Regions from separate parts of the Pantoea sp. X-Soil-ISGK-421 genome, predicted to be linked through region 1. Evidence: predicted binding sites of a transcription regulator. Region 1 holds the regulator's gene; each other region holds the start of a gene.

Region 1 (3,159 bases):
GACGAGCGGCGTCCTGGTCGCCCGAAAACTAGCCCGCTGACGCGTGATGAACAGTTACGCATCAACAAACGTAATCAGCTCAAGCGCGATAAAGTGCGTGGGCTGCGTCGTGTTGAGCTGAAGATGTCGAGCGAAGCGGTTGACGCGCTCAGCACGCTGGCCGATCAGCAAAATATCAGTCGCAGCGAATTGATTGAACAAATGCTGCTGGCACAGCTCAAACTGTCGTAACGCGCGAAGACCGCACGCTGGAACACAAAGTCACGGCTTTACACGTTCCGCACTTTTTACCGGTCTGCTATTATTCGCATAACTGTGCAGTCAACTGACTTACATTCACAATCAGGATTTAAGAGGTTACCTAACCCATGGCAATCGTAGGCATTTTCTTCGGCAGCGATACCGGCAACACTGAAAATATTGCAAAGATGATCCAGAAACAACTGGGTAAAGATGTCGCCGAAGTGCATGACATTGCTAAGAGCACCAAAGAAGATCTCGAGGCGTTCGACATCCTGCTGCTGGGCATTCCAACCTGGTATTACGGCGAAGCGCAGTGTGACTGGGATGATTTCTTCCCGACGCTGGAAGAGATTGACTTCAATGGCAAGCTGGTAGCGTTGTTTGGTTGTGGCGATCAGGAAGATTACGCTGAGTACTTCTGTGATGCGATGGGCACCATCCGTGACATCATCGAGCCGAACGGTGCGGTGATCGTCGGTCACTGGCCAACTGAAGGCTATCATTTTGAAGCATCAAAAGGCCTGGCCGATGATAAAAACTTCCTTGGTCTGGCTATCGACGAAGATCGTCAGCCGGAATTGACCAACGAACGTGTTGAGAAGTGGGTTAAGCAGATCTTTGACGAGCTGCAGCTGAAAGAGATTATTGAAGCCTGATTCCCTGCTCTGCCCGATGTGGGCGTAATCTCACATCGGGTAACGGAATTTCCTATAAAAATAATAGCTACGGTTTTTTAACTTTTCCCCGCAAATCTGTAGAATACCCGCAATGGTCATCCGCTTATTCCTCTGGCAGTAGAATGAGGCTGAGTGAAATGGAATCCAAAACCCAAGCGTCATGAAGACGTTAGTGACATTATCCTTACAGCCTTTGGTGATTAAGGACGTTGCTTTGGTTTTCATTTCACTGCTTGAGTTCTATAATGAGACGCAAATGAGAATGCGCGTTGACCTAAACATTCAAGGCCCCTGCGCCGCAAGTGACTAGCAAAGTAACAGGACAATATCCGCATGACTGACAACAACTCCGCATTGAAGAAGGCTGGCCTGAAAGTCACGCTACCCAGACTGAAAATTCTGGAAGTGCTTCAGGGACCTGGCCCCGAGTCCCATCACGTCAGTGCGGAAGATTTGTACAAGCGCCTGATTGATATGGGCGAAGAGATTGGCCTGGCGACGGTGTATCGCGTTCTTAACCAGTTTGACGACGCGGGCATCGTAACCCGTCATAACTTTGAAGGCGGTAAATCTGTCTTCGAACTGACTCAGCAGCATCACCATGATCACTTGATTTGCCTGGATTGTGGCAAAGTTATCGAATTCAGCGATGAATCAATTGAAACGCGTCAGCGTGAAATTGCCACTCGCCATGGCATCAAACTCAGCAACCACAGCCTGTACCTCTACGGTCACTGTGCGCTGGGAGACTGCCGCGAAGACGACTCGCTCCACGATAAGTAATTGAGTGTGCTATGCAGTATAAAAAAACCGGCGCTTGAGCCGGTTTTTTTATACCTGAAATCAGGCAACGAAAGTTTCTTGCAGGTAACGCCAGCGAGGAATGGTGGTGCTGCAATCCAGTACCGCCAGTGAAATGCGGCTCTGATTGGTACCGTTCATCATCTGTAATTCACGATACTGAATCGTCACTTCCTCGCTTTGCTGCGAAATGATGGCGTGCTCACTGGTCGCAATGCGCATACCTTCACGCTGTCCCTGCAGCTGGCGAAAAAGCACTTCCATTTCGTTGAGATCCAATCTTTTGCCTTGCGGCGTCACCATTTTAAATTCGGGATGAAAGTACGACAAAAACAGGTCAATACTGTCGTCGCTACCTTCTGCCTGATTGAAAATACGTTCGATAAGCTGATGTAAAACGACCACGCTATGCTTAGCTTCCTGAGCGAGACTTGTCATTTTTTTTCCTTAGATAACCCGCGGAGCAACGTCTGAGAGCGCATAGCCTACCTGAAAAAAAGTTTTTCACACTGGCAAATGGGTTAATTATTCTAAAGTCAGAATAGTCGCAAATGAGGAATTATAGGCTTGATGAGGCGGGCAGCATAAAAGGTTGTAGCTTGCCAAATAGAGATAATAAAAAAGGGCGATTGCTCGCCCTTACATGATCATATCGCGTGATGTCAAAAACGCTTAATCGCCGATCTTTGCCCAGGTATCACGCAAGCCAACGGTGCGGTTAAACACCAGTTTGGATGGCTGTGAATACACACTATCAGCACAGAAATAACCTTCGCGTTCAAACTGGTACGCTGCCATTGGCTCGGCTACACGTAGACCTGGCTCAACGAAGCCTTGTTTAGTCTCCAGTGAGTTCGGGTTAATGGTGGTGAGGAAATCCTCAGCCGCGCCCGGATTTGGCACACTGAACAGACGATCATACAGGCGGAATTCCGCTGGCAACGCGTGAATAGCAGAAACCCAATGGATGACGCCTTTCACTTTACGGCCATCAGCTGGATCTTTGCTCAGAGTATCAACGTCGCAGGTACAGTAGATGCAGGTGATATTACCTTCATCGTCCTTCGCCACACGTTCGGCACGGATCACGTAGGCATTACGCAGACGCACTTCTTTACCCAGCACCAGACGTTTATATTGCTTGTTGGCTTCTTCACGGAAGTCAGCGCGATCGATCCACACTTCACGGCTGAATGGCACTTCACGCGTGCCCATCTCCGGTTTGTTCGGATGATTCGGCATGCTGATGATCTCTTCATGACCTGCAGGCAGGTTCTCGATTACGACCTTCAGCGGATCCATTACAGCCATGGCACGTGGCGCGTTTTCATTGAGATCGTCACGAATGCACGATTCTAATGACGCCATCTCCACGATATTGTCCTGCTTGGTTACGCCGATGCGGCGGCAGAACTCACGGATAGAAGCGGCGCTGTAA
Region 2 (3,159 bases), 2.3 Mb from region 1:
AACCAGTAGCGCCATCAACCCGTGTCGGTTAAACATATTCCACGCGCGCTGGTGATATTGCGCCGGCAAGTGTAATAACCAGCTTTTCACCAGTTTGGTATTGCCGAGCCAGCGCCCTTGCAGATAACTGAGCCAGCAGCCCAGACTGGCCGCCGTGGTCAAAATCACAATGGTTGGCACGAAATCCATCACACCTTTAGCGACCATCGCGCCCGCTAATAACAGCAGGCTATCGCCCGGCAGGAATGACGCGGGCAGTAAACCGTTTTCCAGAAATAGCGTCAAAAACATCACGCCATAGACAATCCACACCACATCCGGATTACCTAGCGCGGCAAAATCCTGATGCCAAAGCGCCTGGACAATCTCATGTAAAACACCCATCAGCTATTCCATCGAGTCACAAGGATTCTAATTTTAACCTTCTGTGGCATGGCATACGTTGATCTCTCATCACCGCCACAGCATGGTTTAGTTTCTGTTTAATTTTTTAAGCGCGCAAAGCCGGCTTTAAGATCATCCAGCAAGTCATCGACGTGTTCGAGGCCGATATGTAATCGCACTAATGTCCCGTCAAAATCCACGCCGCCCGCCGGACGAATCGCCGCCAGTTCTTCTGGTTGATTGGCCAGAATCAGCGATTCGTAGCCGCCCCACGAATACGCCATGCTGAAATGGTGGAAGTGATCGAGATAATTTGCCAGCTGCTCACGGCTCAGTTTTTCATGCAGGATGAACGAGAACAAACCGCTGCTGCCGCTGAAATCACGTTGCCAGAATGCGTGGCCTTTACACTGCGCCAGCGCCGGATGATTAACGCGCGCCACTTCCGGCCGCGTTGCCAGCCATTCGGCCACCTGCAAACCGCTCTCTTCGTGCTGACGCAGGCGCGTGCCGAGGGTGCGAATACCGCGGCTCGCCATATAGGCGGTATCGGCATCGACCATTTGGCCCATCAGATAGGAATTCTCGCGCAGCTGCGGCCAGCAACGTTCATTCGCTACCGCGGTACCAATCATCGCATCGCTGTGGCCAATGATGTATTTGGTGCCGGCCTGAATTGAAATATCGATGCCGTGCGCCAGCGCGTTAAACAGCACGCCCGCTGCCCAGGTATTGTCGATCATGATGATCGCATCCGGCGCTTTAGCACGCACGGCGGCAACAATCGCTGGAATATCCTGCACTTCCATAGTGATAGACGCAGGCGATTCGAGGAACACCACGCGGGTATTCGGCTGCACCAGCTCACCGATTTCGCTGCCGATACAGTGATCGAAATAGGTGGTGGCGACGTTCAGCTTGCTGAGAATTTTCGAGCAGAAATCCTGCGTCGGTTCGTAAACCGCGCCGCTCACCAGAATATGGTCACCGGCTTCGACGAAAGACAAAATGGCATTGGATACCGCCGCGGCGCCGCACGGATAGAGCGCGCAGCCTGCGCCGCCTTCCAGTTCGGTCATCGCATCTTGCAGTGAGAAATGGGTGAGGGTGCCGCGGCGGCCATAAAATAGCTCGCCTGAAGCGCGACCCGCGGTCGCGCGTTTTTTATCGGCGACCGTGTCAAAAACCAGGGATGAAGCGCGTTGAATTACGCTATTAACTGAGCCTTGAGTGTAACGTTTACTACGTCCCGCGCTGACCAGCGTGGTGTCTATTTTTTTCGTTGCCATCACTGCCTTTCCTGACATTTCCCACAAAACATCCACGTTACCACGAATCAGCCTGGTGGGTTGAGCCTGATTGGCGATTATCAGAGTGAGGCCAGTATTGCGCATAACATCCGCTAAATTGTGGATATCGCTGGCATCTTTGCTTTGTAAATAGTAATGAGAACCACTATCACTTCGGACGTTTTTTTTGCTATGATCCGCGCTTCAATCGTGAACTGTGCAACAGAAGTTGGAGATGCAGCGTGGTAGCCAGTGATTTGATGCAAACGGATCTTTCCGTTTGGGGCATGTATCAGCATGCCGATATCGTGGTAAAGATTGTGATGATTGGCCTGTTACTGGCTTCCGTTGTCACGTGGGCAATTTTCTTCGGTAAGTTTGCTGAGCTGAGCGGGGCGAAACGTCGCCTGAAACGCGAGCATCAGGCGCTGGGTGAAGCCCGATCGTTAAACGATGCTTACCGTGCTGCTGAAAACTTCAAAGGCAACAGCCACAGCGCTGTGCTGCTCAACGATGCGCAGAATGAGCTGGAGCTGTCCGCCGGCACTGAAGATCTGGATGGCATTAAAGAGCGCACCAGCTTCCGTCTCGATCGTCGCGTTGCGGCATTCAGCCGTCATGCCGGTCGCGGTAATGGTTTCCTCGCCACCATTGGTTCCGTTGCACCGTTTATCGGTCTGTTCGGTACCGTGTGGGGCATCATGAACAGCTTCATCGGGATCGCCAAAACGCAAACCACCAACCTTGCGGTCGTGGCGCCGGGCATCGCGGAAGCGCTGCTGGCCACCGCGATTGGTCTGGTTGCAGCGATTCCTGCGGTGGTTATCTACAACGTGTTCGCGCGTATGATTGCCAGTTACAAAGCCTCGCTGGGCGACGTCGCTGCACAGGTGATGCTGCTGCAGAGCCGCGATCTTGATCTCGGCAACGTCGATACCGCCAAAGAAGCCAACCGTCCAGCGGCGGCACAGAAACTGCGCGTAGGATAAGTATTATGGCGATGCGTTTAAACGATGACTCGGTAGGCGATGGCGAAATGCACGAAATTAACGTGACGCCGTTTATCGACGTCATGCTGGTTCTGCTGATCATCTTTATGGTCGCCGCGCCCTTAGCCACGGTCGATGTACGCGTAAACCTGCCAGCATCGACCAGCGCTCCGCAGCCGCGTCCGGAAAAACCGGTTTATCTCTCCATTAAGGAAGATAAGCAGATTTTCATTGGTAACGATGCGGTCACCAAAGAGACGCTGGTGAATGCGCTAACGGCGCAAACCGAAGGCAAGAAAGACACCACCATCTTCTTCCAGGCGGATAAATCAGTCGATTACGCCACTCTGATGGAAGTGATGGATCAGCTGCGCGAAGCCGGTTATCTGAAGATTGGTTTGATGGGCATGGAAACGGTGAAGAAGTAACCTCATCTCACCCACCTTGCCGTAGGGTCGCCATTCATGGCGACCTTTTTTTATGTCCCGCACTCAACT
Region 3 (3,159 bases), on a different replicon from region 1:
TGATCGTTATCCGCATCAAAGGTATACACCAGATATTTGTACGATTCGTCCATATTGCTGTAGCGCAGATTCTGCGTAAAGCTGACGTTGTCGCTTAAATTGTGCTCGAAGATATAGCCAATCGACGTCTGTTCGCGCTTGGCTTGGTTAAAGCTCGGATCGCTGACGTTGAAATCGTAAGGAATGAAGCCTTGGCTGCTCTCTTTCAGCGTACCGCTGGCCGGCAGGAAGTTACGGTATCCCGCTTTCGGCTCGTTTTGGTACAGGGTCAGCAGCGTAAAGCTGGTGTCGGCGTTCGGCAGCCAGGTAATCGCTGGCGCAATCGCCATGCGCTGCTGTTTGTTGTCCTTAACGAACTCATGTTTGGTGCTGGCAATCCCATTCAGACGGTAAAACAGCGTGTTGTCATCGTTCAGCTTGCCGCCGAAATCAAACGCCGCTTCACCCAAATGCTGGTTGCCCGTGCTGAGCTGCACTTTGTGAATGCTCTGCGCGGTAGGACGCTTACTGGTCATGGCAACAATGCCACCCGGATTGACCTGCCCGTACAGCACTGAAGCTGGGCCGTGGATCATCTCTACGCGTTCCAGCAACCAGGGATCGATCTGCCCCGCCGCACCCGCCTGACCAGATAAGCCATAGCTCAAACCATCCAGGAATTTCGGCGCATAGCGGAAACCGCGCGCAATGATTTCATCGTTACGATTGGAGTTACCGCGATAGTTGGTGAGCACGCCGCTGGTGTAGCTCAATGCATCCGCCACCGATGCCGCAGCTTGATCGTCCATCTGTTCGCGCGTAATCACCGAAATGGATTGCGGGGTTTTGCGCAGCGGCGTAGCGATTTTGGTGCCGGCCGCGCTCTCTTTCGCCACATAACCCTGCAGCGGCGAGGTCACGCTTTCACGCGTGTCGGCGTTGACGGTAAGGGTCTCTTCAGCGGCCACGCTGAAAGCGGCCGGCGCCATCAGCAATGTTGAGGCCAGAGAAAGAGTCAGAGGATTGAATCTGAAGTGACGTGCCACAGCAGGTATTGCTGAATTTCTTGCTTTAACGGACATAGTTGCCATCTCTATTTCAAACTGCCTTGTCGATGAAATAATCCGTGCATTCGCCCTTGCCAAACGTCAATGGCTGTAACGGATTGAAATATTACTTTCTTGCGTTATTAACGGTCCTAATCTCCCTGCGTGACATCCTTCACAAAATAATCCACTGAAAATCCGAAGGTTTATTAGGTGCGAAAAATCATATTGCAAATGTAAATCGTTATCAATAGCATTTGCATTAGCTTTGATTAAGTAAAGACAGTGAACAAAATGTGGAGATGGGTTGCAGAATGTTTCTAACAAGCGCAGACAAAACGACACAAACGTGGATGCCTGCTGGCACTGTGGCGCAGTGGTTGCAACAGGACGATGTGGGTAGCGAAGGCTGGTGGCAGCGGCTGTTTGCGGTCGGTACGCCGCTGATTGAGCGTGATGAAGCCGGTCAAACACGCATGCACTTCTTCTGGCGCGATCCCGAAGGGCATTCCGCACTTTCTTCCACCCAACGGGTTTATGTCGATATTAACGGCGTCACCGATCACCACAGCCAAGCGCCAGAAAGTCTGGTGCGCGTGGGCGACAGTAATGTCTGGCATTGGTCAACCGCCATTGAGTCTGACTGGCGCGGCAGTTACAGCCTAATCCCCGCCACCGCGCAGCAGTTACCGCCGCTCTTTTGTGGCGATGATGTCGCCTGTCGCGCCCTGCAGCGCAAGTGGTGGATCTCGCTGATGCCGCTGGCAATTCCCGACAAATTCAATCCCACGCCGCCGTTTCTCAGCAGCCGCCGTTTTGCCCTGAGCAACGCGCACATGCCGGATGCGCCGGATCAATCTGCCTGGCGCGCCCTGGATGCTGGCATGGCGGAAACCTGGCCGGATACGCTGCAAACCCTGCAATGGCACAGCGCGTTGCTCAACGTGACGCGCAACGTCTGGCTTTACAGCACCGGCAACACGGCTCGGCCTGAACAGCGTCCGCTGGCAATTCTGCTCGACGGGCAAAACTGGGTGTACGGCCAACCGATTTTCAGCGCGCTGGATCAGGTCACCGCCGATGGCGAATTGCCGCCCGCCTGTTGGCTGTTTATCGATGTTATCGACAGCCAGCATCGCGAAGCTGAATTGCCGTGCAATGAAACCTTCTGGCAAGCGGTGCAGCAGGAACTGTTACCGCTGGCACGTCAACACGCGGCATTCAGCAGCGATGCCGACCGCACGCTGGTAGCCGGGCAAAGCTACGGCGGGCTCGCCGCGCTTTATGCCGGTTTGCACTGGCCGCAGCGTTTTGGCCGCATCCTCACGCAATCGGGCTCCTTCTGGTGGCCCAATCTGCAATACATCCGCGACTACGCCAATCGTCAGCAGCACGCGCCCGGTTTGCTACTGGAGCGGCTGCAACAGGGCGACTTACCGCCGGGCAAGCTGAAGATTTTCCAGGAAGTGGGCAATCGCGAGGCGGACATGGTGTACGTCAACCAGCAGATCGTCCCGGCGCTGCAGGCCGCAGGCCATGAAGTCCATTTTCGCCGCTACGCCGGAGGGCACGATGCGTTGTGCTGGCGCGGCGGTCTGATCGACGGTTGCCGCTGGCTACTGGCCGATTTTCTCTCCCCTACATCAACCTCTGAAGGTAAACACCATGTCTGAACAACAAAATCCGTTTGATAACGACGATCTCGATTTTCTGGTGCTGCTTAATGCGCGTCAGCAGTACAGCTTGTGGCCCGCTTTTGCCCCGGTTCCGGCTGGTTGGCACAACGTGGCGGGACCGCTGACGCGTAGCGCCGCCATTACGTTTATCGAAGCAAACTGGCACGACATGCGGCCAGCGACGCAACAGACGTCGTCTACCGCAGCTTAATTTTCTTTTTCGTTTTCTTTCAATAATTTATTCCCAAAATCATTCACGCTGCAGCCAACGCGGCTGCAGCGTGCAGGATGACGGGAATTAGACAGGAATGGTCCTTTGGCATCGTCAAACAATCACTCTCCAGCCTATCCTTTAGTCGCGGCACAGCCCGGCATCTGGATCGCTGACAGCATTGCGCAGCAGCGCAATCAATTTACTGTGGCGCACTACAGCGTGCTGCACGGCAGCATCAATCGCG
Region 4 (3,159 bases), on a different replicon from region 1:
CAGGCGATACCGGCCTACACCAAAGGCAAAGTAGTGGAAGGCGTGATTGGATCTGCGGATGTGTGGAATAGCGAGTTAGACCGTATTCGCTTCTTCCATGAGAATTTCAGCACCTCTGTCGAGGAGATGGAGACCGCGTCTGCAGCACAGATATCATCGCTGTTTACTATCCCGTTTATCGGTATCCGTGTGTTATCCAACAACATCACCAATAACGGTAAGTACGATGCGCAAACCGGTATCGCTTGCCAGGATTATGTTTACGACGTTTTAAAGGCGTATATCAAACAGATTAACGTTCAGAAGTAATAAGTAAAAAACGCAGCACATGTGCTGCGTTTTTTACGTTCATGCGCTGTACTGCATGGTGTCGATTAAATCAGGAAATCATCCATTGAACCGCCGGCATCAAGTGCAGCCTTAATCGGTGACGGCGTGCGGCCCTGGCCGGTCCACAATTTTTCGTTACCCTGTTCATCGATGAACTTATACTTAGCTGGACGCGGCGCACGTTTCGCTTTAGGTTTACTTTCCTGCAGGTTTAATTGCGCCAGGTCATTAATATCGATGCCGTCATTCAGCAGCATCTCTTTATACAGCGCCAGTTTTTCTTCTTTTTCTCGCTGTGCTGCAGTTTCTGCATCCACTTCTTCACGGCGTTCGGCGACTACCACGGCGAATTTTTCCAGCATCTCTTCTAATACTGCGACCTCAATATCACGCGCATGAGCACGCAGCGTACGAAGATTGTTCAATGCTTTAAGTGCATCGCTCATGAATAAATCCTTATTACTTATATAAATGGTTTGAAGCCGCGCATTCTACGAGATTTTTCACCAAATTAAAATAATCTACTATCAACAGAATTGTCCGGAAAATAGGGATGAGATCAGGTATTTCTTTATTTGACTTGATGATTATTCACACTATTTGACGTTTTTTTATGACGCAAAGCAATGCGAGTAATAAAGGTGCACGTACTCCGCGTTTTATGCCGTTTAGTTAAGTTCATCATTATTTCGCCGCACATTCTGTGGCGGCGCGATTCAATGTGCAATTCACGCGCAATAAATTGCGCCGCTACAGGGTGAATCCGTTTAATTTCACATAGTTGCCGGAAATGCCAAGCGGATACTCCTAAAAATAACGCCTCTCAACTATTACTCCTTGAAGATTAAGGTTTTTCTTGAAGTGTAAAAGTGTCAGTAAACCGGTAACAATTTCTTGCATTGGAAATCTTAATGCGTATATTTCTCATTTGCTTTCTTAACGGCTTCCTTACTGTCGTTCCTCTTTCAGACGTCAGCAGCGGTGCCGCAAAAAAATAACGATAAGTTGATCGAGGAATCGTATGTCTTTCGAAGATTTGCGCGTCAGGAAACCCGGCAGTGTGCCTCAGCGTGCATTGCGTCTCTCTTTACTGGCTATGATGGTTGCGTCGGGTATCGCGCAGGCAGCAGAGACCAGCCAAACCGAACAGACACTGAACGTTGATGCCAGCGCTACTGCGGAACAGGAACAGCAGGCGGCACAGGATTACAGCGTTCCGGTGACGCGTGCCGGTACCAAAATGGCGCTCACCGCGCGCGATATTCCGCAATCGGTTTCGATCGTTAGCAAGCAGCGTATGCAAGATCAGCAGCTGCAATCGCTCAATGACGTGCTGAAGAACACCACCGGCATTCACGGCGTCTCGTCCGATATGGACCGTACTAATTACTATTCGCGCGGTTTTATTATCGACAACTATATGGTCGATGGTATTCCCACTGCCTTCGCATCACGCTGGAACCTTGGCGATGCGCAGAGTGATATGGCGCTGTATGAGCGCGTAGAAGTGGTGCGCGGTGCCACCGGTTTGTTAACTGGCCCAGGCAATCCATCCGCCTCGATCAACATGGTGCGTAAGCACGCCGACAGCAAAACGTTCACCGGTGATGTCTCCGCCAGCTATGGCAGCTGGAATAAGCAGCGTTATGTTGCGGATCTCTCCGCACCGCTGTCGCCAGAAGGCAACGTGCGTGGTCGTTTGGTCGCGGGTTATGAAGATAAAAACAGCTTTATCGAACGTTACGGCGCAGACAAAAAGTTCGTCTATGGCGTGGTTGACGCTGATCTGACCGACTCCACCAAATTGTCGGTGGGCTACGAGTTCTCGCAGGTCAATACCGATTCGCCAATGTGGAGCGGTTCACCGCGCTGGTATACCGATGGTTCGCAGATTAAAGCGCGTCGGGGTTACAACACCGCACCGGATTGGGCTTACAACAACAAAGAAAACAAAAAGGTCTTTGTTAACCTGCAGCAGAATTTCGATAACGGCTGGAACATTACGCTTAACGGCACGCACAACGAAATGTTCCTCGACAGCAAACAGCTGTATATCGATGGCTTCTTTGATAAAACCACCGGTGCGGGTTCTTCTTCTTACGCCGGCTATCCGGTTATCGGCGGTACGGGCTACAACACCGGTAAACGTAAAGTGGATGCGGTGGATGCCTTCGCCAGCGGCCCATACGAATTGCTAGGCCGTCAGCATGAGCTGATGATCGGCGTTAACTACAGCCGTCAGGACAACAAGTACTACAGTTCGTGGGAAAACATCTCATCCGCCGAGCTGGGTAACTTCAATAACTACAACGGCGATTTCCCGGAATCCAACTGGGATCCGCGTGAACCTGCGTCAGATACACAACGGGTACATCAGAAATCTGCTTATCTGGCAACCCGCCTCTCGCTGGCCGATCCGCTGCATGTGATTCTGGGCGCACGCTACACCAACTGGAATCGTCAGACGCTGAGCGAAGAGATGGAGAAGAACAACATCACGCCGTATGGTGGCGTGATTTGGGACTTCTACGACAACTGGTCTGCGTATGCCAGTTACACGTCAGTGTTCCAGCCGCAGGATTATCAGGATGCCTCGGGCGGATTCCTGGCGCCGGTGATTGGCAAAAACTACGAAGCGGGCGTGAAATCAGACTGGTTTAACAGCCGTCTGACCACCTCTATCTCGTTATTCCGTACCGAACTGGATAACGTTGGCGAGGCTACCGGGCAAACTAACCCGGAAACCGGCAATGCTATTTATGTGGGTAAAAGTGGCGTAGTCAGCCGTGGTGTCGAGTTTGAAATCAACGGTGCGGTAACTGATAACTG

The links. The regulator Fur, encoded in region 1, represses iron uptake genes when iron is present. The targets are predictions, from matches to a motif close to ATAATAATGAGAACNACTATCAA.
Region 2: a site for Fur is predicted at 1,824-1,846, ahead of exbB (tol-pal system-associated acyl-CoA thioesterase). Genes of this name have one in related genera too.
Region 3: a site for Fur is predicted at 1,260-1,282, ahead of fes (enterochelin esterase). Genes of this name have one in related genera too.
Region 4: a site for Fur is predicted at 1,135-1,157, ahead of fhuE (ferric-rhodotorulic acid/ferric-coprogen receptor FhuE). Genes of this name have one in related genera too.

What each region holds. Positions count from the first base shown of each region.
Region 1 covers NZ_AP035979.1:1,198,600-1,201,758, reverse strand. The annotation lists gene ybfE (LexA regulated protein) at 1-231, shown strand, start outside; gene fldA (flavodoxin FldA) at 369-899, shown strand; gene fur (ferric iron uptake transcriptional regulator) at 1,254-1,703, shown strand; gene AC6I8K_RS05500 (hypothetical protein) at 1,764-2,159, opposite strand; gene glnS (glutamine--tRNA ligase) at 2,394-3,159, opposite strand, start outside.
Region 2 covers NZ_AP035979.1:3,475,468-3,478,626, reverse strand. The annotation lists gene AC6I8K_RS16005 (DedA family protein) at 1-384, opposite strand, end outside; gene metC (cystathionine beta-lyase) at 483-1,673, opposite strand; gene exbB (tol-pal system-associated acyl-CoA thioesterase) at 1,934-2,662, shown strand; gene exbD (TonB system transport protein ExbD) at 2,668-3,090, shown strand.
Region 3 covers NZ_AP035980.1:648,996-652,154, forward strand. The annotation lists gene AC6I8K_RS21695 (TonB-dependent siderophore receptor) at 1-1,061, opposite strand, end outside; gene fes (enterochelin esterase) at 1,340-2,698, shown strand; gene AC6I8K_RS21705 (MbtH family protein) at 2,691-2,912, shown strand; gene AC6I8K_RS21710 (amino acid adenylation domain-containing protein) at 3,018-3,159, shown strand, end outside.
Region 4 covers NZ_AP035980.1:264,441-267,599, forward strand. The annotation lists gene AC6I8K_RS19905 (5'-methylthioadenosine/S-adenosylhomocysteine nucleosidase) at 1-309, shown strand, start outside; gene AC6I8K_RS19910 (H-NS family histone-like protein) at 375-776, opposite strand; gene fhuE (ferric-rhodotorulic acid/ferric-coprogen receptor FhuE) at 1,352-3,159, shown strand, end outside.